Regions from separate parts of the Paenibacillus sp. BR1-192 genome, predicted to be linked through region 4. Evidence: predicted binding sites of a transcription regulator. Region 4 holds the regulator's gene; each other region holds the start of a gene.

Evidence for each region. Region 4 encodes Rex, which represses fermentation and respiration genes when NADH is low (regulators of the CRP and FNR family bind a similar motif). Its sites were predicted from a motif close to TTGTGAAATATTTCACAA; they were not measured.
Region 1: P0X86_RS01180 (DUF438 domain-containing protein) is a predicted target of Rex. The motif match lies at 2,673-2,690, and genes of this name have one in related genera.
Region 2: hcp (hydroxylamine reductase) is a predicted target of Rex. The motif match lies at 2,875-2,892, and genes of this name have one in related genera.
Region 3: P0X86_RS30645 (TorD/DmsD family molecular chaperone) is a predicted target of Rex. The motif match lies at 6,104-6,121, and genes of this name have one in related genera.

The regions. Positions count from the first base shown of each region.
Region 1 is NZ_CP120718.1:245,978-253,749, reverse strand. It holds gene P0X86_RS01190 (mechanosensitive ion channel family protein) at 1-411, opposite strand, end outside; gene P0X86_RS01185 (DUF5381 family protein) at 592-1,065, opposite strand; gene P0X86_RS01180 (DUF438 domain-containing protein) at 1,329-2,585, opposite strand; gene P0X86_RS01175 (FAD-dependent oxidoreductase) at 3,025-4,380, opposite strand; gene P0X86_RS01170 (carbohydrate ABC transporter permease) at 4,415-5,272, opposite strand; gene P0X86_RS01165 (carbohydrate ABC transporter permease) at 5,262-6,209, opposite strand; gene P0X86_RS01160 (hypothetical protein) at 6,236-6,928, opposite strand; gene P0X86_RS01155 (ABC transporter substrate-binding protein) at 6,955-7,772, opposite strand, start outside.
Region 2 is NZ_CP120718.1:1,317,562-1,325,333, forward strand. It holds gene P0X86_RS05590 (MFS transporter) at 60-995, shown strand; gene hcp (hydroxylamine reductase) at 1,061-2,746, opposite strand; gene P0X86_RS05600 (2-oxoacid:acceptor oxidoreductase family protein) at 2,954-3,976, shown strand; gene P0X86_RS05605 (thiamine pyrophosphate-dependent enzyme) at 3,973-6,270, shown strand; gene P0X86_RS05610 (hypothetical protein) at 6,443-6,922, shown strand; gene P0X86_RS05615 (helix-turn-helix domain-containing protein) at 6,972-7,772, shown strand, end outside.
Region 3 is NZ_CP120718.1:6,656,497-6,664,268, forward strand. It holds gene P0X86_RS30620 (TetR/AcrR family transcriptional regulator) at 1-22, shown strand, start outside; gene P0X86_RS30625 (DMT family transporter) at 120-461, shown strand; gene P0X86_RS30630 (DMT family transporter) at 461-775, shown strand; gene P0X86_RS30635 (TetR/AcrR family transcriptional regulator) at 927-1,880, shown strand; gene P0X86_RS30640 (efflux RND transporter permease subunit) at 1,908-5,135, shown strand; gene P0X86_RS30645 (TorD/DmsD family molecular chaperone) at 5,216-5,893, opposite strand; gene moaA (GTP 3',8-cyclase MoaA) at 6,237-7,241, shown strand; gene P0X86_RS30655 (IS3 family transposase) at 7,360-7,772, opposite strand, start outside.
Region 4 is NZ_CP120718.1:2,742,863-2,750,634, reverse strand. It holds gene P0X86_RS12255 (cell wall elongation regulator TseB-like domain-containing protein) at 220-738, opposite strand; gene P0X86_RS12250 (amidohydrolase) at 770-2,071, opposite strand; gene P0X86_RS12245 (redox-sensing transcriptional repressor Rex) at 2,046-2,711, opposite strand; gene dinG (ATP-dependent DNA helicase DinG) at 2,776-5,652, opposite strand; gene P0X86_RS12235 (hypothetical protein) at 5,822-6,451, opposite strand; gene panD (aspartate 1-decarboxylase) at 6,562-6,945, opposite strand; gene panC (pantoate--beta-alanine ligase) at 6,938-7,772, opposite strand, start outside.

The DNA.
Region 1 (7,772 bases), 2.5 Mb from region 4:
GTATCCCTTAATCGGTCGGATCTTGGAAACTTCAAATGAACGATAAATGTCATCAAAAGCATTAAGCAGCGCATTCAACACCGTGATGGTGACGATAATCATGTACGTCATGGCCGCTTTTTCAATCAGAATTTGGTACGCCGGAAAGATGGACGCCGAAAAATAAATAATGATTGCCGGCACAAGATGCGACAGCTTGTGGAACACTTTTTTCTCCACGATGATATTGTCCCATGTGTACCGATTGTTGTTGACGATATGAATAATCGTCTTCAGCACGATTTTTTTGGTAATAAAATTGGCCAGTATGGAGACCACCGCGATAAAAACGACCATGATCATATTCGAGAGATATCCAATGGTTTGTTCGCTCATGCCATATCCGTCTAGTTGATTTTTGATAAAGTCCATTGTTTCCTCCTGACGCAGTTTAAGATTAGCCTATTATTATAGAGGAGATTCTAGTACTGCGCAAAGTTCAGAATCAGACATCGCTGGGTTGATTTGGAAGATGCTTGGTGTAAGACGGTCTGTTTGAAAAACAAAAAAAGAGCACCGAAAGGATGCTCTCTTGGTCTGATTCGATCAGATCTATTTCGTTTTCTTTCCGTTACGGCTGATCAACCCTCGCAGGCGCTTCATGACAGACTGAATTTCGGTATCGGTCAACAAATAATACGTATTCACAGTCCAGATCTCTCTGTTGTTCAAGTGAAAAATCAGCACAGGAAATTTCGGAAGCAGCCACTTCCGAATGGAAGGGCCGCTATAGCTGACACTTGTAATCTCCGTCCAGGCCATGGTCCGCGTTCCATCTGAAATGGAATTTTGATCGTAGATCAACAGCTGCGTGTCTGATTTCAGCGCCTTTGGCAAGCTGACATATAGATAACCTCCAAAAAACGGAATCCCTATTATGGCTGATGTGATACAAAAAAACTTACGAATAAAGGAAGTATCCATAATAAAGGCCGCGTACAGCAGAAACAGGCAGGCCAGCACAAACAATAAACTACCAAGTGCTTTGCCCCATGCCACGGATTTTCGATAAGATATCCCGTTCATGATTTAGCGCCTTTCTAAAATGATTTGAACAGTCCTTTAATCCAGCTAACTCCACTTTCGACTGCTTAAGCTGTGCCGTGGTGATACCTCTATTGTATCAAAGAGCCGTTTCTTTTTGTTTGGCTAGATGAAAAAGAGGCCTTGTCTCCGTCATTTACGATGACTTTTGAGACAGCCCCTTTTAGTATGTATGATGGCGAAGCGTGGCTGTTAGAAACCACAGTTCGCCGGATCGCATTTTGACTAAATTGAACATACGAAACTTACGGTGAGAGGATCCGCTTTTGACCGGTGAGCTCCTGGATCGGCTTAATGTTTTGAGTGAATTCCAGCGTGCCTAAGTAGTTTCCTTCTTCATCCCTTACGGCAAAATAACGAATGTAGACAAATTTATCTTTAACCGGGATCCAGAAATCTTCTGCATCTTTGACACCTGCTTTGAAATCAGCGAGCAGCTGATTGACGACATGAACGCTTTGCGGAGGATGGCAGTTCTGAACACTTCGGCCGATCACCGCTTTGGTACGAACGAAGATTCGTTCTTTGCCCTGTGAAAAATATCGAACGATATCATGTTCATCAATAAAGGTTAGGTCGACCGGTAAATGATTTAAGATGGATTCCATCTGTTTGACCGATAAAATGCCTGTACTCATCCGGATGTAACCTTCTTGCAGCGGAGAAGACCCCAATCCCTGATCTGCGCCAGGTTCAGCTGCCCTTTCAGGAATCCATGGTTGATCCGGCGCAACCAAGCAATAACCGACTTCTTCGCTTTGGGCAGCAATTTGAAGCCATTCATCTTCCGTCAACTTCTCCAGAGCCATTGGCAATAAAATATGTTCCTCTTTATAGATCATTTCTGTTACTTCATTTAAGACGCGTTTGGCAAGGTCCACTACGCTCTGCGCATTGCCCTCAAAATCAGTGAGTTTGGCTTTCACTTCTTTTATTCCCATTCGGATACCGTCATCGACTGCCCACATGACCTTGGTCGGTCCATAAATTCCGTATTTCTCGAGAAAAGGAAAGATCAAATTCTCTTTGCGGCTGTAGTGTTTGTCTACATCATAGAGGAGACTGAAATCCTCCAGCAATTTGAGGCGATTGGCCTCCCCTTGATCCTTCAGAAATTGATCCAGATGCAGCGCGATTGTGAAATTTGCCAGTCGATCGATTTCTTGGTTCTCCCTCTTAAACGTAAACACAGGATGTCCCGGCTGCTCTTCAGGTTGATGAGCTCTGTGAATGTCTTGGATGGAACCTTTGAATACCGCAGCATGCACGCTGCACAGTCGTTGTACTTCGGTTACAGGTATTCCTTCCTCCTGCATCAGTACTTGTTCCAGTTCCGAAATTTCATCAACCGATATTTCGCCTACAGCTTGATTAAATTTTGACTTCACTTCCTCCACGCTTTTTCCATGGTGCAGCTCTTTAATGATTTCCTTGAGCAAATGGATACGGGCCGTTCGATGAGCAGAAATTCCTTCCTCACGGTTATTAATGAGTTCACTCATGTTCATCACCTCTGTTTTGTTTCAATATATAAAGATGAAGTTCGATTCTATTTACATCTCTAAACTAGCATCCTCATGCTCCACGGCTTGTGATTAAAAGCACAAAGAGAATGAAAATTCATTGAACAACGAAAGGTGACCCGTCTTCTTCGAAAAATTTTTTGTCCGCTTGACGAAATGTCCCGCACGACTGACGCGAAGCTCGCTCAGCCATAAATATGCAGCAACCCTTGTTTCCGAATTGTATTGAGCTGGCACACAAAAAGCGACCGGTCACGGTCGCTTTTTAATTGAATGTATGGAGGGTAGTCACCCTATATTGAAAAATCCGGAACACAGGTGATGGCGATTACATAGATTTTCTAGACAATTCGTAACTTCTGAATCATCAAACACTCTTGGAATTCTTCGTCTGAATCAACGGCTAGCCCGCGTCTCTTCACACAATCGCCCCTTGGGCGTGCAGCATCTCCCTGAGCTGCGATGTATCGACTTCCGCCGCAGTGATTCCCGCCTTGCAGGCCAGGGCCGCCGCCGTGCCCGCCGCTTCTCCCGTAGCCATGCAGCTTGGCGTCAAGCGCGTGGTCGCCAGTGCTTCATGCGTGGTGGAAATGCAGCGCCCTGCCGCGAGCAGATTTACTGGCCCTCGGGCCACCAGGCAGCGGTAAGGAATGCTGTAGGAACCGTCATTCTCGATGGTAGCCTCCATGATCCCTTTGCCTGACGGATCATGTAAGTCAACCGGATAACCGCTCCTCGCAATGCCGTCCTCAAAATGTCGTCCCGTCACCACGTCCTCCATCGTTAACCGATACAGACCGTCGATTCGGCGCGACTCCCTAATTCCGATCTGGGGGGCAACCGAAGAAATGGAGGCCTCGGCAAATCCGGGCACCCGCGATTTCAAAAATTCCGCCATCATCAGCACCTGCTTGCGCCCTTCCTCCTCCGCCAAAGTCAGTTCCTCGACATCGGTCGCGCTTAAGCCTTGTACCCGCGTACAGTTAATCAGCACCTCATCCTTCTCCGGTCCGATAAACAACAGAACCTGATCGCGGTTGATCGGGACCTCGGCAGCCTTCCACTCCCTATAAAAGCCGGAAACCCCCGTGAGCGGAATACGCTCCATCTCTAGTTCGGCAAACGGCGTCTTGTGATAAAAGTTGTCGCGATCAGCAAGCATCGCCTTCCGAATCGCGTCCACGTCAACACCCCGCATACGGAATTTCATCGTCATCGGCTGCGACAGCCCGTCGCTTTCGCGCCCCTGAAGCGTCGGCGCTCCCGCCAGATAAGCGACATCCGCATCCCCGGACGCATCGACGAACATCTTCCCGTCCACCTTGATTCGCCCCGATTTTCCAGTAAGGGTCACGGACTGGATGTATTGGCCTTCACGTCCGACTTCGTCAACGAAGCTGTGTGAGACGAGCTTCACCCCCGCTTCGCGCAGCATTTCGACGGCAAGCACCTTATAAATCTCTGGATGGTACGGCGTCAGCGTATGCACGAAACCGACGGTATCGCGAAGATGGCCGGGCGAGCCCCCGCGCTCCATCAGGCGCTCCACAATTTCCTGTGCAATGCCGCCGATGACCCGTTCCCCTTGCTGCGTATGAAACGTCATCCAAGGATAAACTCCGGCAGCCGTAGACATCCCGCCGACAAATCCGTACCGTTCAATCAAGATGACGCTTGCCCCCTGCCTGCCGGCAGCAATGGCGGCGGCAATGCCCGCCGGCCCTGCACCTATAACTACCACGTCCGCCTCCATGATCCTTGTCCTGCTGTCCATCTCTTTTCACTCCTCCTTTTAAGCGTTATTTACCCTATTCCTTGAGACCCGTCATGGATACCCCTTCGACAAACTGCTTCTGCGCAAAGAAAAACACAATGAGCAGTGGTAATGTCGCCATAACCGAAGCGCTCATCAGCAAATGCCAGGATGTTCCCGACTCGTCGGTAAACAGCGATAATCCCAGCGGCAAGGTCATCAGCTTACGGTCATTAATAAAGATCAGCGGATCAAAAAAATCGTTCCAGCTCGTCAAAAACGTGAAAATGATCAGCGTGGCGATCGCGGGTTTTGCTAACGGCAACATGATTGTGGAATAAATCCGCAGCCGCGAGCAGCCGTCGATCATCGCTGCCTCCTCCAGTTCCTTCGGAATCCCCAGAAAAAATTGCCGCATCACAAACACCCCGAACACACCGCCAGCGCCGAATATAGGCAAAATAATCAGCGGTAAATGCGTATTGATCCAACCCAGCTCACGCATAAACAGAAACATCGGAATGGCAATGACCTCGTTCGGAATCATCATCGTGCTCAGCAGCAGCAGAAACACCAGGCTTCTCCCCCAAAAAGGAATTCGTGCGAACGAATACCCCGCCATGGAAGAGAAAAGCACGGTGCCCACGGTAACCAGAAGGGCGATATATACGCTGTTGCCATAAAACAGATGGAACGGGATCGTCTCCAGCACTTCCGCATAATTCGCCCATCGTATCGGCGACGGAATCAGCTGCGGCGGAAAAACAAACACATCAGCCGGCTGTTTGAGCGATGTAGAGACCATCCACACGAACGGGGTCATCATGACCACCGAAACGGCAAGCAGCAGCAGATAATGGAACAGGTTCCCGCCTGCCGGGTTGCCCCTTTTAGCAAATAGACTAGCTTTCATTCAGAACCCACCTTTTTCTCATCTGCCATTGTGCCAGCGTAAGCAGCAGGGTGATGACAAACAGCACATAAGCCAGCGCAGAAGCATATCCGAACTCGAACAGCTTAAAGGCTCGTTCCCAGATGTTGTAGACGAGCACCTTGGTGCTTCCAGAAGGCCCCCCTTGCGTCATCACGTAAATTTGTCCGAACACCTTCAGCGAGCCGATAATGGTCATCATCACGGTCAAAAAAATCGTCGGCGTGATCATGGGTACGGTAATTCGGAAAAAAATCCGCATTCTGCCTGCGCCATCGATCCTGGCCGCCTCGTAGAGCTGCGCCGGAACCTGCTGCAGCGCCGCAATGAACAACACCATATTCAAACCGACATTTTTCAGGAGACTGGTCACGATAACAACGGGCATGGCAAGCCGGGTATCGTACAGCCAGGCCGGTCCGGTAATGCCGGTCATACGCAGCAGCTGGTTAATGAACCCGGAATCCGTGGCAAACATATACTTCCAGACAATCGACCAGACCACCAGCGAGGTCATAACCGGAATAAAGATCAATGTCCGGAAAAAGCCGGCTCCGCGAATATTTTTTGATAACGGGATGGCAAGCAGCAATGCCAAAATAATGTTCAGCGGAACAAGTCCGGCGGCAAAATAAAGCGTATTGCCCAGCACGCGCCAAAATTCTGCGTCCCCCGCAATCGTGCGGTAGTTCTCGAATCCGATGAGCTTGGCCTCACCCAGCAGCGGCCAATCCGTAAAACTCATATAAAGCGCCATCATGAGCGGGACAAGCAGCAGCAGAACGAACCCCAGCACCATCGGCAGCACGAACAGCCAGCCCGCCAAATGGTCTCCGCGGTTTAAGGGCCTGTTCTTCCTTGCCTTCCTACGGAATGGACGGCCGGGCCCTTCAGATTTTATCGTTTCAAGTGTGGTCATGTCGCTTTCCTCCTTGTGGGGCACCTCTACAGACGATCGATTGCATTCCGTAAAGCGGCAACCTCCCTAAGGATGCCTTCCGCTTCATTGCCCGTGACCACCGCTCCGACCAACAGCACCTTGACGCCGCTATCGGCCAGGGCCGGGATATCCTCCGGGCCGATTTTACGCTGCGTTGGCACAATGACCGGCAAACCGCCGTGTGCCGCCAGCCAGCGGTAATGAAGCAGATCGGCAAGGGTAAGCCTGGTACCATATTCATGGCCGGGAACGATGGAAGCCTCAAGCGCGCTGATGCCGAAGGTCCGGCCTCCTTCCACGACGCCCCGGTCGAACTCGCTATCGATTGCAAACGTTCTTGCCAGTCCCGGGGCCTGCAGCAGAGAAGCAGGATGATGAAAGGCATAAATCGAGTAGAAATCGACGCCAAGCTCAGGGAGCCGGTTGATTTCCTCCGCGTTTACCTCTTCGACCGAGCCTCCGGGCACAATTCCAAGGGGGCCGTTAAAGCGGGAGCGAATGTCCTTGAAAATGTCGGCATAGCTGTCCAGCGTGCCGAAGCGATTGCCGCTGGCCCGGTGCCCTACGTTGATATGGACTTTCAAACCGTCGGCGCCCGAAGCCAAGGCTGCCTCTGCAAGCTTGATGTCATTGGCCGGGAGGCTGACGAACAGCTGCAGCCCCGGCGCTTCGTTTAATGCTTTATCCAAACGATTCATGCCCGTTCCTCCTAACGTAACTGCCTCTATTTGCTCAACAGAGCATCGACCTTGCTTTTTACCTCATCCTGAATTTTCTGCGGTTCGCCCTGCCCGGCAAATAACTCGTCAAAGCCCGTCAAAATCTCCGTGTCGATGTTTTGCCAACGGATATGTCCCGGCTGCACGACCGCTTTAGGCATCTCGTCGATGACCGCCTGCTTGATGTGCCCGGCGTCCGGATTGCCCTCCACGCTCAGGAACTCATCCGAGTTCAGCACCGATTGGCGCGGCGGCACAAAGAAGGCCGACGTTTTCTGCACACCCTCTTTGCCGGCAAGGAATTTCAGCAGTTCCTTGGCTTCCTCCGGATGTTTTCCCTCTTTAAATAACACGTAACCCGCCTGACCCATCATCGGAACGCTGCCTTTCGAGCCCGATGGCATTGGCGCAATGCTCCATTTGAAATTTTGGATCTCCCTGGCTTTGGATACAAAGCTATAGTTGTCGAAAATCATGCCGATTTGCCCGGATTCAAAATTAACCTGCTCTCCCGCCTTCGGGTGCGAGCCTTCCGTAAACATCATGCGCTTCAGCATGTCCAAGGTTTCAACCCCGTATTGATCATTCCAAGTGTATTCCGTCATCTCTGGATTAAATGGTCCGCTCCCGTTTGACCAAGAATACGAAGCGAGAATAATCCATGTCTTCCAGTCGCGAAAAAAGTTAGCCCCGTAAACGTTCGATGAAGCAGCGCTCGTCTTGATCGTTTTTGCGGCTTCTTCGAACGTTTCCCACGTCCATTCGCCTTTTTCCGCGAGCTCGTTCGGCGTACTCAAGCCCGCTTGCTTGAACAAATCTTCAT
Region 2 (7,772 bases), 1.4 Mb from region 4:
CTTGTCATACCAATCATACCGGAACTTCTTGAGCAGTTTAGAGCGAACGGATCTCCAACTTGCTCGCAGCGTTCGCGGGCGATCTAACTTTATTATTCGTATCACGGTTAATTGGCGGAGTAGGCTCAGCAGCCTTAATCCCGTCCATTATTGCTTATATTGCCGACATTACAGCAGATGAGCAGCGCAGCAAGGCCATGTCATGGTTAGGTGCGTCGATGACATCCGGGTTTATTATTGGTCCGGGTGTCGGCGGATTGCTTGCGGAATGGGGCATTAAGATGCCCTTCTATGTATCCGCATGCGTAGGGCTGCTGGCCATGGTTTGCAGTCTATGGGGATTGCCTGAATCGCTGTCGGCGGACCTTCACCGGATGCGTCGTCAAGTGAAGGAGAAGAGGGAAAATGTATTCCGGCAAATCGTGCTTTCGGTTCGGTCTCGCTATTTTGTCCTGTTGCTCATTGTGTTCGCCATGACCTTCGGTTTAACGCATTTTGAAGCGATTTTCCCGCTTTTTGTCGTACAAGTCTACGGATTCACGACGCGTCAAATCGCTATACTGCTTACCGTATGTTCGCTCATCGGCACGTTGAACCAACTGCTGTTCACCGACCGGATCACACGACGATTCGGAGAAAAACGAATCATCGTTGCCATGCTATTGTTATCCGCAGTATCCCTTGTATTCTTATTATTCTCCGGCCATTTCTACTATGTCATGGTAGTTACGATGTTGTTCTTTACGTTCAATAATATATTGCGTCCCACGATCAATACGCTGCTGTCCAGAGTGGCCGGGGATGAACAGGGATTTGTTGCAGGGATGAATAACGCTTATACGAGTCTCGGTACGATATTTGGACCGATGCTGGCAGGTATTTTGTTTGAAGTCCACTTTAACTTGCCCTATCTGTTTGGCGGATTCGTACTGCTAGTGAGCAGCATTTTCACGGGAAGTCGATTGAGAAGTATGCTATCTGTTCAACGCGGCTGATGTGCACTCATCCTACACAATTACTGAATTTAAGAAAAAGAATGCCCCGGTGAGGGCATTCTTTTTTAGGCACCAAGGAACATGTTCATGTCATCTTCCACATTGGTAATGCCGCCGATACCGAAGTTTTCCACGAGGACTTTGGCAACGTTAGGCGACAGGAATGCGGGGAGCGTAGGGCCCAGATGAATATTTTTAACGCCAAGATACAGCAGGGCAAGCAGCACGATCACCGCTTTTTGCTCATACCAGGCAATGTTATAGGAAATCGGCAAATCATTAATATCCTCAAGGCCGAATACTTCCTTCAGCCTCAATGCAATCACGACGAGGGAGTAAGAATCATTGCATTGACCAGCGTCCAGTACCCGCGGAATGCCGCCGATTTCGCCTAGATCCAGTTTATTGTATTTGTATTTGGCACAGCCTGCCGTTAGAATGACCGTGTCTTTTGGAAGTTCAGCCGCAAAATCGGTGTAATAGCTGCGGGATTTCATCCGTCCATCGCAGCCGGCCATGACGAAGAAGCGGCGGATCGCCCCGGATTTCACGGCATCGACGACTTGATCGGCCACATTCATCACAGCGGCATGAGCGAAGCCGCCGATGATCTCACCCGTTTCAAGCTCCGTTGGAGCGGGGCATCCTTTCGCTTGCTCGATTAGTAGGGAGAAGTCTTTGGGAGCACCGTCTGTTCCTTCTGGAATATGGCGGACACCCGGAAACCCCGTGTTGCCTGTTGTATAGATACGGTCCTTATAACTGTCTTTCGGCGGAACGATACAGTTGGTCGTCATTAATATCGGTCCGTTAAAGGCTGCAAATTCGCTATTCTGCTTCCACCACGCATTCCCGTAATTGCCTACAAAATGCTCATATTTCTTGAATGCCGGATAATAGTGGGCAGGCAGCATTTCACTGTGCGTGTACACGTCCACGCCGGTTCCTTCCGTCTGCTTCAGCAGCTCCTCCAAATCCTTCAGATCATGGCCGCTGATGAGAATGCCGGGCCGGTTGCTTACCCCGATATTGACCTTCGTAATTTCCGGATTTCCGTAAACCGAGGTGTTCGCTTCATCCAGCATCGCCATGGCGTTTACGCCGTATTTCCCGGTTTCCATCGTCAAAGCGACCAGATCCTGCACTTCCAGGCTGTCGTCAAGCGTGGCGGCAAGCGCACGGCGCATAAAACGGTTTAATTCGTGATCATCCTTCTCCAGATGCAGCGCGTGGTACGTATAAGCAGCCATCCCCTTCAAGCCGTACGTAATCAATTCGCGCAGCGAGCGGATGTCTTCATTGCGGGTCGAGAGGACACCCACCGTACGTGCTTTTTCATCAAAAGCAGCTTCGTTATCCGCTTGCCAGACGGCAGCATCAGGGAGATTGGCGGTTCCTTCCGGATATTGTTCGTTATAATAGGTGCGCACCTCGCCGCGGAGCTCGATCGCTTCCCGGATTCTTCCCACAAACACCTCGCGGTCAAAGTTGGCGTTCGTAATCGTTGCAAACAAGGAGTCCATCATAAACAGCGATACGCGCTGTTCAAGCACCTCCGGCAGCCGGACATCCAGACTGAGAAAAGAGATGCCTTTCAGCAGATAAATCAGCAAATCCTGCAGGTTTGCCACATCATGCGGTTTGCCGCATACGCCGACAATGGTGCAGCCTGTTCCTTTGGATGCTTCCTGACATTGAAAGCAGAACATGGACGGCTGATGCTGTAAGGTCTCTTGGGCGTTGTTATTCATAATTTCTCCTCCAATTTCGTGATTATTTGTCGTAAGGTCAGTATAAGATTGCCTCGCAATTGGACTGTTGAAGACAGTATACTTCGCTCCCACAACCGACATAGTGATTGGAATCACAATTTCTTGAGTAGTGAGTTTAATCACAAACCCGGTCCGTTTCTTCTTTTAAACTGGAATTAATGACCTAAGAAGAAATGAGGAGAGAACATGTCGATTTTACCTCAAAAGAATGAACTGGGATTTTTCGAGATCCGTCTCGAATCCATCGGCGGGCTTGGCGCCAATCTGGCCGGAAAAATGCTGGCCGAAGCCGGGGTTACCGGCTCCGGACTTAACGGCTCGAATTTTTCCAGCTATGGTTCGGAGAAAAAAGGGTCGCCGGTGAAGAGTTTCGTAAGGTTCTGCGATTCCGAGGTGGAAATCCGCGATCACAGTCCCATTGAGCAGCCGCATGTCGTCGGCGTATTTCATGAAGCATTGTATAAGACGATCGATGTCATAAGCGGATTACGGCCTGATGGAACGGTGCTTGTGAATACGGCGCGAGCGCTGTCCGAAGTGGCCGTTGATCTGAACATGACCCAGGGAACGCTGGCCGTCGTTGATGCGCTGAACATTTCCGTTGAGGAAAAAACCAAAGTGAATACGGCCATGCTGGGGGCATTGTTCCGGATTTGCAGCTTCCTGAACCCGGACGATATGCGGCAGGTGATCCGCACAACATTTGAGAAAAAGCTGCCCCACCTCGTGGAAGCGAATGTGAGGACCTTTGACAGAGGATATAACGAAGTCCGGTTCCTTTCCTTGGGAAACGGATCAGAGCTTATAGACCGAATCGCTTTCGCAAGGCCGCAGCCGATTCTTGGATATGAAACGCAGGAGCTGGGCGGGATTCTGAACGTTACGGCGAACAGTGTCCTGAAGGATCTTAGCGGCTCTCGGCAGGGATATTTGCCAGAGTACAAGATCGAGGACTGCATTCACTGTGCCGCCTGCGATACGGTATGTCCGGATTTCTGCATCGTGTGGGAGACGAAGCCGGATAAGCGCGGGAATATGCAGATGTTTATGAAAGGTATCGATTATCAGTATTGCAAAGGCTGCTTGAAGTGTATCGAAGCTTGTCCGACCACCGCTTTGGCTGCCATGTTAGAAGAGCCGCATTATGCGGAGCAGCACCGTGTGCCGCAAATTTTTCCCTATTTAACCGCGGAGGGAGTCCGATCATGAATATGCAAATTCAAGAAACAACGGAGAACAAGCTGGCGGCTGCTCAAACGGAAGTCTTCGAATCGGGCAACGAAATGGCTGCCATGGCGGCTGCCCAGATTAACTATCACATGATGGGTTATTTTCCGATTACGCCTTCTACGGAAATCGCCCAATATCTTGACATGATGCGTACACGCGGCGAACATGACATCAAGCTCATTCCAGCTGACGGCGAACATGGATCGGCGGGGATTTGCTACGGTGCGGCCGCAGCCGGAGCACGGGTATTCAATGCTACCAGCGCGAATGGTTTCCTGTATATGATCGAACAGCTTCCTGTGCAAGCGGGCACACGTTTCCCGATGGTCATGAATCTGGTGACGCGTGCAGTCAGCGGACCGCTGGATATTCGCGGTGACCATTCGGATCTTTACTACGGCCTGAACACCGGCTGGGTGATTTTGAGCGCCCGTTCACCGCAGGCAGTGTATGACATGAATATCATGGCGCTGCGAATCGCTGAACATGAAGACGTACGCCTGCCGGTCATTGTAGCTTATGACGGATTTTTTACATCGCACCAGAAACGCCGGGTACACATATTTACGAACCGGGAAACCGTTCAGGGATTTGTAGGGGAACAGGCGCCTGAATATCCACATGTGCTGGACGAGAACAACCCGATCGTTGTTGGGGCTTACATGAACGGCGACGATTTGATGAACAACCACTTCCAACAGTCAAACGCCATGTATCGTGCGGGCGAGGTGTTCAAGGAAGTGGCAAAGGAATACGCAGCTGTATCCGGAAGATCCTATTCGCCGCTTGATCTGTATCGCATGGAAGATGCAGAGGTGGCTTTATTCCTGCTCAATTCGGCGGCCGAATCCTCCAAAGACGTCGTGGATCGGCTGCGGGCGAAAGGAATTAAAGCGGGCATAATCAGCCCGAATATTCTCCGGCCGTTCCCGGCAAAAGAAATCCGCGAAGCGCTTATAGGTGTCAAAGCACTGCTGGTTGGCGAACGTGCCGATTCTTACGGCGCACACGGGGCCAATCTGACCCATGAGGTCAAAGCGGCCCTCCAGGAAATCCGTGGTCCGCAGCCTATTGTGCTGTCCCGCATATTTGGTCTTGGCGGGAAAGACTATTACGCGGATGACGCGGAAGCCTTTTTTGCCTCGACGATCGAGGCCATGGAGCTCGGTTATGCCAAAGCGCCGTTTGATTATTACGGCCAAACACCGGGAGCTGAGGAGCAAAGGCTGGAGCCGGTCATTGCCCCGATGAATGGAGACAGCTTTAAATCTGGCCTGATCACCGTAAAGGTGGATGAAGGGACAAGTAAACTAGCCGTTAAAGTACCGCCGATGCGTGCGCTTGCCGCGAAACCGAAACGGTTTGCTTCCGGTCACGGAGCTTGCCCGGGCTGCGGTATTTTCCCGGCGCTGGAGCTCTTTTTCAAAGGGATTGAAGGCCATGTCGTTACGTTATTCCATACCGGCTGCGCCTATATCACAACAACGGGTTATCCGTATAACTCGCATAAGCAGAGCTTTATTCATAATTTGTTCCAGAACGGACCGGCTACTTTATCCGGCACGGTAGAAGCGTTCCTTGAGAAGAAACGCCGCGGGGAAATCGAAGTTCCTGAGGATTTCACTTTTGTGATGGTGACCGGCGACGGCGGCATGGACATCGGGATGGGCTCGGCCATCGGGACGGCGCTGCGGGGCCATAACCTGATTATTCTGGAATATGATAATGAAGGCTACATGAACACCGGTGCACAGCTTTCGTATTCTACGCCATTAGGGCATATGACCAGTACGTCCGGAGTCGGCAAACAGCAGCAGGGCAAAGCGTTCCATCATAAAGATACGGTGCAAATGATGGCGGCGGCACATATTCCATATGTATTCACGGGGACGGAAGCATTCCCGCAGGATCTTGTGAAAAAGGCGGCGAAAGCGCAGTGGTACGCTCAGAATGTAGGTACCGTCTACGGCAAGCTGCTGATCACATGCCCGCTGAACTGGAAATCGAGCGACAAGGATGGGGAGAACATCGTCCGCGCGGCCGTGAATTCAAACTTCTTCCCGCTGTATGAAGTGGAGCAGGGAGAAACGAATATTACGTACGATCCTGAAGCGAAGAAAAAACAGGTGCCGCTCAGCGACTGGCTGAAATACATGGGCAAATCAAGACATCTGCTCAAGGAAGAAAACAAAGAAATGCTTGGCGAATTTGAAAAAGAAGTGGAGCGGCGCTGGTCGATTCTGAAAGCGAAACACGAGAACCCGCTGCTATAAAATATTCAAATTAGCATACCAGGTTTAAACAACGGAGCGGGTATTGTCCCGCTTCTTTTTTTTTTGATTAGGTATGGGCGTATCGTTATGACTATGGAGAACTATAACCCAAAAGGTGCTTTTTAAGTTATAATAATTAAAAATTTGTGAAAAAACGGTGGGAGGGTTGATCATGCAGAGATCCTGGTACAAGCGTCTATTGCTCTCCTATATGCCTATTTTTGTCATTGTGATTACCTTTATATTTTTTGTTTTCTTCCAGCTGTTCAGCGAACAGAGCCGGCGGGAGGCGCTGAATGCCAATAAATCGCTTTCCTTGCAAGCGATGCGCATGGTGGACACGTCCCTGAAGGTGATCGACAATATGATCGTTCTCGAGAGCATCAACAGCAAGGCTTTGAATGATTTTTTCAAATCATCTGCCGTTGGCGATCCCTATATTAATATTCAAGCTGTTCAGAAGCTCAAGGAGATTATTAATTATTATCCCTTGATCGATTCGATTTATCTGGTGAGGAATTCGGACGGCTATGTGCTCAGCAATGCCACCAATGGATACGTAAGTACATATCCGGACCATGAATTTATTGAACAATATCAAGTATCGAAAACGCCGAAATGGACAGGCGCGAAAAAATTTCGAACAATTTAAAATGAAGGGCGGCAAACAGGTGGTCAGCCTGGTCAGAGGATCGCCTTACATGAAAAACGACTTAGGCATGATCGTTGTCAATGTGAGCACGGAATCCTTGAACAAGCTTACCGAAGAGATGCTGGATTCCAACATGAGCTTCATTCAGGTTCAGGATACCTTCGGAAATCATTTGTTCGGCACCAAAGCGGATCGTCCGCCATCCCAAGTCAATTCCCAGTATGTATCAAGCTATACGAATTGGAACTATGGAAGCGGTTTGTTGAACAACGGTTTTGTAAGCGCTATCTCTTATCTCTATAATCTTTGGTTTATCATAGGTCTTGGCATGATTGCCATCGGCTTCCTATGGATGATTTATGTTTCCAGGCGAAATTCCAAGCCAATTGAGGAGATCGCTGCCCGTTTCAGCAGCTATTCGCTTCCGGTGGTGAGCAGTAACCGACGTAAGGGGAAGCTGGATGAATTCGCATTTATCGAATCCGCCTTTGACAACATACTGGAACAATCCAAGGAATATCAGGAGAAATACCGGGAGGATCTCCATGTCAGGACCCGGTTTATGTTCCGCCAGCTGATCGAAGGGGACTCGCCTCTATCTGTATCCGAATGGAAGTCTGAAGCGGCTCGACTGAATTTGCCGCTGCCACTGGATCGATATCGTATGCTCATCCTGGAGATTGATAAGTACGGGGATTTCTGCCGGGATTATTCCAAGACCGATCAAGATCTGCTTAAATTCACTCTGCGGACGGTCGTGGATGAGATCGCTTCGAAATGGGACTGCCGGCTGTGGTCGGAATGGACATCACCTTCCAACCTGTCCATTATTCTGTTTGAAGAACGGGAT
Region 3 (7,772 bases), 3.3 Mb from region 4:
AAGATATAACCACAAGAGTTAAATCCTGATGGAATGACGCATCATAAGCAGGAAGTTGAAGTCGAAAGAATTTGTAATGTAAGGTTACCGTTCTTTTCGTAAAAGGAGTGACAAACATAATGAATCGCAACTGGGGTTACGTGCTGCTGGCTGGATTGGTTGAAATCATATGGGTGATGGGGTTGAAGCACTCCACCAACATCTGGGAATGGATTGGGACCTTGGCCGCCATCGCAGCGAGCTTCTATCTTATTATCGAGGCGGCCAAACGGCTGCCGGTCGGAACCGTGTATGCCGTCTTTACGGGAATCGGCACCGCCGGAACGGTCGCGTCTGAAATGCTGTTCTTCGGAGAGCCGTTTAAACTGGTCAAGGTGCTTCTGATCTGCGTGCTGCTTGCCGGCGTCATCGGCCTTAAGCTTGTTACGGCTGATCACGCCGAACCGGAGGTGAGTAAATAATGGCTTGGATTGCGCTTATATTCGCCGGATTATTCGAAATCGGCGGCGTCATCGGTATCAAAGGCGTGTCGGATCGCAAAGGCTGGCGTTATGTACTGATTTTGGCCTTATCTTTTGCCGCCAGCTTCTCCCTCCTCTCCTACGCCATGACCGAGCTGCCCATGGGGACCGCTTATGCGATCTGGACGGGTATCGGAACGGCCGGCGGGGCCTTGACCGGCATGTTTCTGTTCGGGGAGCCCAAGGAATGGCGGAGAGTGCTGTTTATCGCCATGATCCTGTGCTCGGCCGTGGGCCTGAAATTGATCAGCTAATATTTTTTCAAAAATATCGCAAGTTTTCAGAACCTAACGAAAAGGACGACCGTAGTAAAGTTGAAACGGTCGTTCTTTTTCATATATAATATTTCTTGACCTAATGGTCAATCCAAGAACCGATAAGTTCTCAAGCGAGGTGAGTTATTGATTGGCTGATAAAACGGCAGAAAAACGACAGCAAATTCTCATCACTGCGATGCAGCTGTTTTCCGCGAAGGGCTCTTCGGTTACCTCCATGCAGGAAATCGCCGAAGTATGCGGGATGTCGAAAGGCAGCCTCTATCTTCATTTCAAGTCCAAAGAGGAACTGGAAAAGAGCATTTACGAGCATATCGCAGGCCGGATTAAAGACGAGATTCTCCGGGTCGACCACGATCCGCTGCTTGCGCCTAAGGAACAGCTGCGTAAGCAGACGGAAGTGCTACTGATCCATTTTCTGGAGATCCGGGAATTTCTCCTGAAGCAGTTCCATGATCAGATGCCGGGAAAACCGCCTTTTGACAAGGAAAATATGCGGCAGGAGATGCTCGCTGCATTGCAGTGGTTTAACAATAAGCTTAAAACCATTTATGGACCGGACGTAGAGCCGTATACGATGGAGATCGGCATGTTCTTGGCCAGCATGCTGGGTTCGTATATCCGCTTTCTGTTCATGCCGGGATTTCATTTGAATGTGGGAATCACGGCAGATCACCAGATCCAGCTGCTCGATGATATCGTAGCCAGCATTCTTCGCAGACGGCCGGAGCCGCTGATCCCGATGGAGGCGATTGGCCAAATGGGCCAATTATGCCAGACCGACGTTCGCAAACAGCGCCATCCGCTGATCGTCATTAAGGCAATGAAAAGCGAGCTGAAGAAGAGTCAGGCCGATCTGGAGGATCGGGAAGATGCAATGGAGTCCCTCAATATTATGGAAAAAGAGCTGCTTGGCCTCCAGCCCAGCCGGGCCGTTCTGAAAGGAATGCTTGCTAACTTGGAGGGGATCGAGGAAATCGAAGCATTGTATACCGAGCTCAAAGGCACCATTTCGACTGTGCTTGAAAGCTATCTTACGCCCGGCGGCATGATGCAGGGGAATTCGTTCAAATTAGAGACATAGAGTTTGGAGAGGAGAGAGAATCGCCTAATGAAAGGAATTATCAATTTCTCGCTGCGCAACAAGTTTGCGATCTGGCTGCTGACCATCATCGTCAGCTTCGGTGGATTGTACGGCGGACTGACGATGAAGCAAGAAACCATTCCGGATATTAACGTTCCGTTCTTGAGTGTCACCGCCATTTATCCTGGTGCATCTCCCGAAGGCGTTGTGGAGGATGTAACCAAACCGCTCGAGACGAGACTCCGTAATATCGACGGCGTCAAAACCGTAACCTCCACTTCCATGGAGAATGCAGCGAATGTCATGGTTGAATTTGATTATGGTAGTGATCTGGACAACGCTACGGCGGCTGTTCGCGAAGCCATCAACGAGGTAAAGCTGCCTGACGACGCCCAGAAACCTACCATATCCAAATTCAGCATGAGCTCCATGCCGGTTGTCTCGTTAAGCATTGCTAACAAAGACAACATGGAATTGGATGAATTGACTCGCATCACGGAGAATGACATCGTTCCCGAGCTGGAGGATTTGGACGGGGTTGCTTCCATCCAGGTAGCCGGTCAATTCGTGAATGAGGTACAGCTTAAGTTTAACCAGGACAAAATGAGCGAGCTTGGCCTGACCGAGGATACCGTCAAAGGTATCGTGCAAGGTTCGGCGCTGTACGCTCCGCTCGGCATGTTCGAGATGGAAAAGTCCCAAAAAGCCGTTGCCGTTGATGGCGGCATCATCGGCATCGACGATCTGAAGAATATCGCCATTCCGGTCATTCCAGGTGGCGGCGGGGCGGATGCGTCTGCCGGCGCCGGTGCTCCGAATGCCGGTGCAGGCCAGCAGCAGCAGCCGCCTGGCGATGCTGCAGGGGCCGGTCAGCAAACCGTGCCTGGTGCTGGCGCTGAAGCCGCTGCCGGTGCCGGCGCTGGCGGACAAAATGGCGCTCCTGGTATGCCAACCGGCATTCCAACCGTCAAACTGAGCGAGATTGCCAATATTGAAGTGATCGGCTCCTCGGAATCCATCTCCCGCACCAACGGGAAGGAATCGATCGGTATTCAAATCGTAAAAGCAAACGATGCCAACACGGTTGACGTCGTGAACCAGGTCAAAGACAAGGCTGAAGAATTGAGAGGCCTGTATCCTGGCATGGATCTGACGATCATGCTGGACCAAGGCAAGCCGATTGAGGACTCTGTCCATACGATGCTTTCCAAGGCATTATTCGGTGCGTTGTTCGCCGTTCTGATCATTATGGTCTTCCTGCGCAACATCCGTTCGACGATTATTTCGATCATTTCGATTCCGCTGTCCTTGCTGATTGCGGTTCTGTGCCTGAAGCAAATGGATATCACCCTGAACATGATGTCGCTCGGTGCCATGACCGTTGCCATCGGCCGGGTTGTCGATGACTCCATCGTGGTTATCGAGAATATTTACCGGCGCATGTCCCTCTCGACCGAGAAATTGAAGGGCCGAGAGCTCATCAGCGCCGCTACGCGCGAAATGTTTGTGCCGATCATGTCCTCCACCATCGTGACCATCGCGGTATTCCTGCCGCTTACATTGGTCAGCGGCATGGTAGGAGAGCTGTTCATGCCGTTTGCATTGACGATGGTCTTTGCCCTGCTTGCTTCCCTGGTCGTGGCGATTACGCTCGTACCTGCCATGGCGCACAGCCTGTTCCGCAAAGGCTTGAAGAACACACATGATCATGAAGAGAAGCCGGGTGCCTTGGCCCGCGGCTATCGCTCCATCTTGAAATGGACCTTGAACCACAAAGCGATTACTTTCCTAGCTGCCATCGTGCTGCTCGTCGGAAGCTTATTCTTGACCAAGTACCTGGGCGTAAGCTTTATTCCGGAACAGGAAGACAAATACGCGATGGTCACCTATTCACCTGAGCCTGGCGTAATGCTGGAGGATGTTGAGGATCGAGCCTTAAAAGCCGAGAAGCTGATCCTGGATCAACCAGGCGTGCAATCGATGCAATACTCCATCGGCGGAAGCAATCCGCTGGGCATGGGCTCCGCCAATTCAGGATTGTTCTACGTTATGTATGATCCGGACACGAAAAACTTCGAAGACGTCAAAAAGACGCTCATCGAAGATCTTGCCAAGGAAGTGCCGGACGGCACTTGGTCCAATATGGACATGGCAGCCGGCGGCTTTGGCGGCAGCCAGCTGACGGTGAACGTCTTCGGCGACTCGCTGGAGCAGATCAAGCCGGTGGCCGATCAAATCGCAGAGCTTGCGAACAAGGATACCGCGACGTTTGAAAATGCGGAAACCAGCTTGTCCGAAGCGTTTGAGCAGTACACGCTGGTAGCCGATCAAGAGAAGCTCAGCTCACTGGGCCTGACGGCCGGACAGCTGGCCATGAAGCTGGCCCCGGTACGGGAACGTCCGGTCTTGACCGAAGTCAAGATTGAAGACAAAACCTACAATGTTTACATTGAAGCGGACAGCAAAACCTATAAGAGCATTAAGGAAATCGAGAACGAAACCGTGACCTCTCCGCTCGGCATCGAAGTGCCGATCAAGGATGTGGCCAAGGTGGAAAAAGGAACCACGCCGGATTCCATTACGCGCATCGACGGTAAAATGGTTGTGAGTGTCACAGCCGACATCCTGTCCAGCGACGTAGGCTCGGCTTCGACCAACCTGGAGACCGAAGTGAACAAGCTTGAGCTTCCAGACGGCGTGTCCGTCCAATTCGGAGGCGTCACCGAGCAAATTAACGAAACCTTCGGGCAGCTCGGGCTCGCCATGCTGGCGGCCATCGCTATCGTATACTTTGTACTCGTGGTTACGTTTGGCGGGGGACTCGCTCCATTCGCCATCCTGTTCTCGCTGCCGTTCATTGTCATCGGCGCTATCATAGGCTTGCTCGTCACGGGCGAAACACTGAACGTGTCTGCACTGATGGGCGTGCTCATGCTGATCGGTATCGTGGTGACGAACGCGATCGTGTTGATCGACCGCGTGATCCATATGGAACGCGAAGGAATGAGCACGCGCGAAGCCCTGCTCGAAGCCGGCGCTACCCGTCTTCGTCCTATTCTGATGACGGCACTGGCAACCATCGGCGCGCTCCTGCCTCTCGTATTCGGCTGGGAGAGCAGCGCAGGCATTATCTCGAAAGGACTCGGCATCACGGTTATCGGCGGTCTGATCAGTTCCACGCTGCTGACGCTCGTGGTTGTACCGATCGTATACGAGTTCCTGATGAAGTTCAGCAAGAAAAGAATCGAAGATTAATTAGAACACCAAACGCCCCGGCCCTCCTGATTCAAGGAGACCGGGGCGTTGTTGTGTCTGATGATGATATGATTCTGGCGCTAATGCACCAGCATGGCTTCCTTGGAATGCTTCCAGGTCTTCAGCATGTTCAGATCCTGCGCGAGGAATTCCTCCAACAGGCTGAATAACGACTGGTATAGCGGACTTTGCGTGGACCCCTTCAAATCCTTGCAGAGGGATGGCACCCATGACAACAGATGCTCCTCCAGAAACTTCTCTTGTACCTCCATTAATTGCAACATGCTATCTTCACAATACGTATTGTTCAGCATACGGTCATGAAGCAGCGTCATGAATTCCAGTTCAATGGCTATATGATCGTCCGCTTCGCCATGCAGTTTATTAAAGGCAACACCGGCGGATGCATAACACTCGGCCAAATCCTGAGCGCATCCATCCTTCGTATAATGGGATTCCGCGGCCTGGCGAGGTTTGGACTGCTGAAGCAGCCGGCGGTATTCCGCCCTCTCATATTCGCAAATCCGAACCAATTCCTCAGGCGAGCGTCCGCATAAATATTTCATCAGGTCCGTACCGGCCTTCGAACACTCCGCCGCCTTGCTAATTCCGCTCCCGCGGCTCCATTCCGCAATCATAGACAAGCTGGGCCAATTGCCCAAAAAATCAATCAGCAGCTCGTAGACCGTCCCCCGGTTTTCAAGCCACCTGTGACAGACGTCAGGCACCTCCAAAGTTTGAACAGGTGATATCGCCATATCGAACCTCCTATTGGTAACCTATCTTGTTGGATGTGATATCCTTGACAGTATATCTTAGATGAACGTCTAATGAAAGCAGTTTGAAATGATTTCCGAAAATTTCGGAAAAACCAGGAAACTTTCGGAAATCTAGAATGTCACTACTCGCTTTCAAGGGGAGAAAGCTTTGGTCCACAGGTTCAATATACAGGATTTAGAAAGCGTTTTCTGTGATGCTTCTCACAAATCCTTGAACTTATGCGTGCGGCTTGTCCGGCTGACATGACCCTTACAATGCATTGACTCCTGTTCGGGGAATGGCTACAATGTGACCATGCACGCTAGTAAAAGGGGGATTTCCATGATCGAACCGCTTAAAGATTCCTTCGGTCGTGTCCATGATTATATTCGAATCTCGGTGACGGATCGGTGCAATCTTCGTTGTGTATATTGTATGCCGGAAGAAGGGATGGAATTCCAACCTCACGATCAGATAATGAGCTATGAAGAGATCGCCGCGATCATGCGCGTTCTGGCCCCCATGGGCGTCTCCAAAGTACGCCTTACCGGCGGCGAGCCGCTTGTGCGCAAGGATCTGGAAACCTTGGTCCATCAGATTGCTTCCATTGAAGGAATTCAAGATATATCCCTTACCACCAACGGGATCATGCTCCCATCCAAGGCCCGCTTGCTGAAGGAAGCGGGACTCACCCGCATCAACATCAGCCTGGATTCGCTCCAGGAAGAGCGTTACGCTCGCATCACGCGCGGCGGCCGGGTGCATAAAGTGCTGGAAGGCATTGAAGCCGCCTATGAAGCCGGCCTGAATCCGATCAAGCTGAACATGGTGTTAATGAAGGGCTTCAATGAGGACGAGATTCGCGACTTTATCGCCCTGACCCTTGATCGTCCCCTTCATGTCCGCTTTATTGAATACATGCCGATCGGCCAAGCATCCGATACCTGGCGGGATTCGTACCTGCCGCTGAGCCGGGTAGCCGAAGTGTGCCAAGAGGCCGGCTGGGCCATTCAAGAAGAGCAGGGCCCTTCCGGCAACGGTCCTTCGCGCAATATGAAGGTGGTTGGAGCAACGGGAACGTTCGGTTTGATCCATCCGGTCAGCGATCATTTCTGCGATTCCTGCAACCGGCTCAGGCTGACGGCCGACGGCCATATCAAGGCTTGCCTATATTGGTCGGACGAATTTAACGTGCGCCGCGTCATCGATGACCCTTCGGCGGTGGCGAACCTGTTCCGCAAAGCGCTCGGCGCCAAGCCGCTGAACCATGAAATGGCGCTCGCGCTGGAGAAAAAGGCCCAAAGCCATACTCCTACGGCCCGGCGCATGTCGCAGATCGGCGGATGAGCTTCTGCTCAGCGCATGAGAGCAGAATCAGCATAACCGAAGCAAACCGCCTTTATATACTAGAAAGCCCCGCCAAGCATTTGGTCAAGACCCCATTTAGTGGACATTGAAAAAACACCTAGGCTGTAAACTGGCGTCGGTACTCTACCGGCGTCAGTTTATTTAATTTGCGCTGTGGTCGTCTTCGATTATAAAATCGTATGTATTTCTCAATTCGGCTTTGTGCCTCCGCTAGATTTCGGATATCATAAGGATAGAGCCCTTCCGTTTTGAGATGCGAGAAGAAGCTCTCCATGGAGGCGTTGTCTAGGCAATTGCCCCGGCGAGACATGCTGATTTGGGCGCTAACCTTTGGCAGCATGTCGTGATAGGCATGAGACGTGTACTGGAACCCTTGGTCGCTGTGAACGACCAATCCGGTCACGTCTTTTTGCTTAGCAAACGCTTTGGCGAACGTCTGCAGAACCAATTCATTGTCGTTACGCTCGCTGAGCTGGTAGGCCACAATCTCGTTGTTGAATAAGTCTTTTA
Region 4 (7,772 bases):
CAATTGCAGCACAATAATACATATAACAACGATATATGGTGAGGCATGTAATTGATCTGCTCAATTCGTACAAGTACGAGTATATCACATCTTATATACTTTTTCATGCTTGTCTGTGAAAATATTTAGAACAGTTTTACCAATTTATTTCTGTATACGCTTACATATTTATGTGCCAAAGAGGCATCCCTATGAGGGGACGCCTTTTCATTTGTTTTCTTATTGATTAGGAAGAATAATATCATTTCCGATGGCGTTTCCGTCTTGAAAACGATAGAATCTGTAGCCGCGCTGACCGTTGTTTTCATATTGCAGCTGCCAGGCATACTCGCCTTCATACATTCCCGGCAGCAATCGCTTGATGACCGCACCCGGCATTTCGTTACGGATCTGGTCCCGCATCACGGCCTCTGACATGCCCGTATTCAATAACACGGACTGAACGGCATCTGTCCCTTCAACAGGAACGTTATCGTCCGTAAACTTCACCCAGACCATGCGGTCTTGATTGTCTTTATCTTTCCCGCTGACCACCCAATAGTTATTGTCCTCGCCCCATACCGATTTATAGGTCTTGTCGGACGAGACCAATTGGCCATGCTGTTTCGCTGCAAGGATCGCCATTCTTTCTTCATTCCACGTATCTTTCATAACATAGGAATAATAGAGCTGTAGGCCAAGCAATAATAGCAGGACGCCGGACACACTCAGCAATATCCACTTCGTTTTTTTCTTCAAATCCGTCTTCCTCGCTCCCCTTGATTATTCCCTAGAGGGTTGTAAGACGCTCAAATGCACGCTGCGCTTCCCGGCGGATGCGTTCCTCGTCGAGAGTAAGGCTCGCGCCATTCTTCACCACCTGCTTGCCGTCAACCCATACATGCTCTACATCCTTCGCGCTGGCAGAGTAGATCGCGTGAGAAATATAGTCGGTCCGTGGAAGGAAATGCGCCTGATCCGTATTCAATGCGATCATATCGGCTTTCATCCCAACCGCGAGCATACCGATATCCTCAAGGAAAGCGGACTTGGCTCCGTATACCGTGCCCATTCGGAGCGCATCGGAGGCCGGAATGGCCGTCGGATCCCCGCTTACTCCTTTATGGATCAGGGCAGCCAGCCGCATCTCTTCGAACATATCCAGGTTATTGTTGCTAGCAGGTCCGTCGGTACCGAGCGACACCGTTACGCCGGCTTTCAGCAGCGCAGGTACGCGGGCGACTCCGCTGGCAAGCTTCAAATTGCTTCCGGGATTATGCGATACGGCTACTTGATGCTTGGCCAAGACTTCGATTTCCTCATCGGTCAGATGAACGGCATGCGCAAGGAGCGTAGGACGGGAGAACATGCCCAGCTTCTCCAAATGGGCAACGGGGCGAAGCCCGTAGTCCTTAACATTCTGAGCCACTTCCGTTTCCGTTTCGGACATATGGGTATGCAAAGGCAGGTTCAAGTCATGGGATGCTTGAACGAATTTTTCGATGAAATCCGGCGGGCAGGTATAAGGCGCGTGCGGCGAGATCATCGTCGTAATTCTGCCGCCAGCCTTGCCATGCCAATCCTTCGCGAATGCCACCGCCTCATCCAGCTTCTGCTGCTGTACCTCGGGCGGGCATAAACCGATTACGCCGCGCGTCAGGACGCCGCGCATTCCCGAGTCCTGGACAACCTTCGCGACCTGATCCATATGGTCATACATATCCACAAACGTCGTGGTTCCGCCTTTGATCATCTCCAGCACGGAGAGCGATGTGCCCCAATATACGTCGTCTGACGTGAATTTGGCTTCCATCGGCCACATTTTTTCCTGAAGCCATACCTGCAGCGCCAGATCGTCCCCATAGCCGCGAAGAAGCGACATGGCGGCATGTCCATGCGTGTTCACCAATCCGGGCAGGAAGAACAGATGGGTTCCGTCGATAATCTCTGTTCCCTCTTCCACGACGGGCTCCTCCTCGCCCAGGTACGTGATCCGGTCGTTCTCAACCACCAGGTATCCGCGAAGCACGGATTGGCCTTCCTCCAGTACTGCAAACGTTCCGTTCTTAACCATCCACTTCGTTGTTGTCATGTGCTGCATCCTCCTTGCCGTTATCCAAATAATAGGCCAAACTTTGCAAATCCGTTGTAAAATCAGCCGTATGAATCCGGATATGGGCTGGGGCTTTCAGGATGGTTGGCGCAAAGTTCAGAATCGCCTCGATCCCTGAGGCGATAAGCTGATTCGCGACGTTCTGCGCTTCGAAATCCGGAACGGTAATAATCCCGATTCGAATGCCGTGCTCATGAACCGTCTTCTCCAGCTCTTCCATCGGCTGTACGACCAAATTGTTAATTTTCATACCAACTTTGGGAGAATACGAATCGAAAATCGCCACAATCTTCATATTATCCTTCAGGAATGCATTGTAATTCGATAATGCATGTCCAAGATTACCGGCCCCGACCAGTGCGACATTGATCTTCTGGTCCAGCTTCAGAATCTGGCGAATCTTCTCGATCAGATAAGAAACATCATATCCGATCCCTTTCCGTCCAAAATCACCGAAATACGCCAGGTCCTTACGAATTTGAGCAGGATTGAGGTCCAGCTTCTGTCCCAGCTCCTGGGAGGAAACCGTGGAAACCTCCCTCTTCTGAAGCTCATTCAAATAGCGCAAGTATACAGGTAATCTGCGGACCACGGCTTCCGAAATTTTTTCCGATTTCATGCATGCTCCCCCTAATAATAGGTTAATAACTACATCTTTTTTGTTGATCGTGCTTGGTTTCACTTTATTCCGCTTGGTTTCCCGCGCTTGCCTCTTCCTGCAGCCATTCCGAAATTCGGGGAACGATCCCCTCTGTCGGCATATGCTCCATTTTCGGCCCCGGCAAGGAATATAAGAAATACTTCCCGTAATAGGATTCAATGACCCGGGTATCGTACACGATCACGATCCCTTTATCTTGTGCTGTTCGCACCAGACGCCCAAACCCCTGTTTGAAACGAATGACCGCTTGCGGAACCGAAAGCTTCATGAAGGGATTCTTCTTCTGCTGCTGCAGCAGTTCGCTCTTGGCCTCGACCAAGGGATGATTCGGCGGCTGGAACGGCAGCCGGACGATGGCAAGACAAGTCAGCGCCTCGCCCGGGATGTCTACCCCTTCCCAGAAGGAGCTGGTGCCCAGCAGCACGGAAGCGCTGCTGTCCTGAAATCTTCGGATTAACTTGGTACGGCTGGTTCCGTCCATACCTTGTCCCAATACCGTGATGTCGCTTGATGCCAGCGCTTCTTTCAACGGCTCGTGCACCTGGCGCAGCATCCGGTAGGAAGTGAACAGGACGAGCATGCGGCCATGCGTAGCGACGGCCGTATCGGCCAAAGACTTCACGAGCGTATTCACAAAGAGTGCATCCCCGACCGATCCCTTCACGCTCGGAAAATCGCGCGGCACGACAAGAAGGGCTTGTTCCCTGTAATTAAACGGGGACGGGAGCTGAACCGTGTTCAGGTTCCCCGCTTCAGCCGCTTCCTGAAGACCCAGGTTTTCGATCATGAACTGAAACGATTTGTCCACCGACAAGGTCGCCGATGTCAGAATCACGCTTTGTTTCTTGTCAAAAAACAATTCCTTCAGATGAGCGCTCACGTCGACGGGCACGGCATACAACTGCAGCGATTTGCTGCGGAAATTGCCGTTCGCCTCCATCCAGTATACCGTGCCCTCATCGTTCAGGGCCATGAAGGAGCGCAGGTCTTCGCGATGCGAGGCCAGGTCCTTAAATAGGCCCGATAGGTCGGTTAACAGGCTGTCCGCGCTGTAGTCATCCAAATCTTCCTTCATTTCGGCGATCAGCTTATCGCCCTTGCGCACGACATCGCCCAGCGTCAGATGAATTTGATGCTCCAGTTCGGCCATCGAATCCCAATCCTTCGGCTTCTTAAGCGGGGACAGGCGGAGCGAGAATTGGCCGGCATCTCCCGGAGAAGCGTCTCCGCGTTCCGGAAGCAGTCCGAACAATTGATCGCTGAGCCGATCCCAGTTCTCTTTTGCAGTAATGAGGTCCGGATACAAACGGTCGATGACGGAAGACCATTCGACTGCCTTCTCGTGCGGCGAAGCTTGCAGCAGCTGGCGCAGAGCCGGGAGCTGCCCGCTTCGGCTGTCTTTGTACATGCGGGTCAAGGTATGGACCACCGAAAAATACTTCATCTGCAAGCCAAGGTGCTTGCCGGCGACATCCTCAAGATGATGCGCTTCGTCGATGACGAGGCGCTCATAGCTTGGCAGCAGCTGATGATTCGCCTTCACGTCGGTGAACAGCTTCGAATGGTTCGTAATGACGACATCCGCGATGCCTGCTTCATGCTTGGCCCTGTGATAGTAGCATTTGCGGAACCAAGGACAGGCGCGTCCGAGGCAAGAATCCGAATCGCTGGAGATGGTCTCCCAGAAATCCCCTCCGCGTCCGCCAAGGTTTAGCTCTTCATCATCCCCGTTCTCCGTCTGGGTCAGCCAGACCAGCATCTGGGCCGCCGTGATTACGTCTTCCTTCGGGGAATGAAAATCTCTTCTATTTATTTTATGTTCAAATTTTCTCAAACACAAATAATGTCCCCTGCCCTTGAAAATGGCCGCCTTAAAAGGAAAAGGAACAACCTGGGTGAGCAGGGGAATATCCCGGTCACGCAGCTGTTCTTGAAGGTTGATCGTATGCGTGCTCACCATAACCTTCTGTTCCTGCTTCACGCTTTGATAGATCGACGGCAGCAAATATCCAAGGGATTTGCCGGTTCCCGTGCCCGCTTCGATCAATAGATGTTTATTGTCATCCAGCGCCTGCATCACTTCCTGGAACATCATGTCCTGGGCATCCCTGCTCTCGTAATGAGGCAGCGTTTCCTTCAGGCGTTCACGAACATCGTTCATGTATTGCTCGAAGCTTACATCGGCCAAGGGGTTGGGCTCCGTCTCATCCCTGACAGGTGCTATATCGTTCCAATCATCCACCGCCAAGGCAAACTGGCGGTAGTACGTATGGGTGTCTCCCACTTGTACGGCTCGGTGCTCCCTGTCGGAACGAATGCCGTCAAAGAACCAGGCCAAATCGCTGTCCTCGTCGGCAAACAGGTCGCTTAAACGCTGAATGGTGAGCAGCGGAAGCTCGTCGATCTCCTCCAAACATTTCAGCAGCGCATAGGCTGTGGCAAGCGCATCGCTGTCCGCCTGGTGCGGACGGTCATGCTCCAGGCCGAAATGAGAGGACACCATCCCGAGCTGGTAGGACGGGAGCGAGGGAAAGCATATTTTTAAGAAGTGCATCGTATCTAGAATACGGCCGCTGAACGGTAAATAGCCGCAGCGATCGAGCGCGTTTTGCAAAAAGTTAAAATCAAAAGCGACGTTATGTCCAACCAATACGACATCGTCGAGCATGGGCACAAGCTCCATCATCATTTCTTCCAATGACGGAGCATCCGCTACATCACTGTCGGAAATGCCGGTCAAACCGGTAATAAAAGGAGGGATCGGAATCCCGGGATTGACATAGGTGCCGTATACGCGGGATATGCTTCGATCCTCTTCGATGATGGCCAGTCCAACCTGAATGATTTCATCTGCAGACTGGTTGCCCGTGGTTTCAAAATCCAATACGGCAAATTTCATTTCGATAAAATCCCTTTCCTCCAGACTAATTAACAGCATACCAGAAGTTGCGGGTTTTGAACATTCCGGGTAAAAAATCCCCTGGCTTTCTGTACCGCTCCCGTACGCAAAAAGCGATGCCAAAGTCTCAAGGTGAGCTCTGGCATCGCTTCTTGTTGTGGCTTGATTTCTACAGCAAAGAGATCAATTGGCTGCCGTACTGGAGCTCACCGCGATTCTGCTTGCAGACCTCCAGGTTGATCATGGGGTCGGGAAGCGTCGGATCGCTATGAATTGCCAGCGCAAAATGTTCCTCGGCCTTTGCTTGCTGTCCATTCAACACCTCGATGCATCCAAGCGCATTGTAGATCATCGCCCGAAGCTTTCTGTTGTCAGCCAGGGGCAGGATGGAGATCAGTACGTCGGATGCTTGGGCGGTTTGCCCCAAATACAGATGGGACATGGCAATGTACAACTTGATCAGAAGGCTGTCCGGAAATACCGCAGCGGCTGCCTCAAACTGCTGTATGGCCGGCTGGAACATCAACAGCTTGTAGTAACCTTGACCGCGAACGAACGCATCCAGCTGCAATTCAGGCGCTTCGGTCGGCGGAAAAACCGGAGGTGACGCTGCACTCTCGCGGAAGATGGCCATTTTTTCTTCAAAATGCAGCCACTCCTCGATAATGCCCTCGCTCATGCTTTTGAGCATGTTCCAGTTTTGTACCAGCGCCTGTTTTTGGGGACCTTGAGCAGAAGGGTAATGCTTCACAATTTCATCTAACATGTTGTTCATTTCGGCGAATACATGTTGAAACATAGCTGCATCCCACCCTTAGCGGAAAAATGAGATCAGTGCGTCGACCTGAACTCATTTTCTGTAGAAGACGGTCTTTTCATCCCTTTAGGGTCCCGACACATTTTGGTTCTTCAGAGAATGGCGGCGTGAACTTCGCGATACTCCGTCGTAACCGGCTTATTCGATTCGTCGACGATCACGACCGTCGGGGTGTGATGGTCGTATTCCTCTTTGGACATCATGGCATAAGAAATGATAATGACGTTGTCGCCGGGCTGTACGAGCCGTGCGGCTGCCCCATTCAAGCAGATGACGCCGCTGCCGCGCTCGCCTTTGATTACGTACGTTTCCAGACGGGCGCCGTTGTTATTGTTCACGATTTGAACTTTTTCATTCTCCAGAAGGTCTGCAGCCTCCATTAGATCCTCATCAATGGTAATGCTGCCCACATAGTTCAGATTGGCTTCCGTCACCGTTGCGCGGTGGATTTTGGATTTCATCATCGTTCTAAACATGGGATCCCCCTACTTTTGGTTGAAGTAATGCATTGTCAATGAGACGGGTGCGGCCAAAACGCACGGCCAGCGCCATGATGACGGGTCTGTCTTCATCCACAATGCGGTATGAATCTTCCACGGGCGCAAGCTCCGGGAAGGTGAGCAATTCCGCGTAATCGATATCAGCGAGCGGAGAACGGCATATATAATCCCGAAGATGAGCGCGGATCTCTCCTGCCGTCGTCGCTTGTCCCTGCCGGATTGCCTCCTGAGCCGTCCGCAGCGAGCCCGACAGCACAAGAGCCTGTTCCCGCTCTTCCGGCTTCAGATACACGTTCCGCGAGCTTAGGGCAAGGCCGTCGGATTCGCGAATGATCGGACATGGCACGATGGTCACATCCATATTCAAATCCCGTACCATTTGTTCTATGACGGCCACCTGCTGCGCATCCTTCATCCCGAAGAAGGCATAGTCGGGCTTTACGATATTGAACAATTTATTCACAACCGTGGTGACACCGTCAAAATGTCCGGGGCGGGAGGCCCCGCACAACAATGACGTAATTTCAGCTACGGCAATTTTGGTTTTGGTCGGCTGAGGATACATTTCCTCTACCGCGGGAATGAATACCACGTCCACCCCTTCGGATTCCGCCAACGCCAGGTCACGCGCTTCATCCCGTGGGTAAGTTTCATAATCCTCGCCCGGTCCGAACTGAATCGGATTGACAAAGATGCTGATGACCACCGTGCCTGACATTTCCCGCGCCTTCCGCATCAGGCTGGCGTGTCCTTCATGCAAATATCCCATCGTAGGCACGAGGCCTACCGGGCCTCTGCCGGAT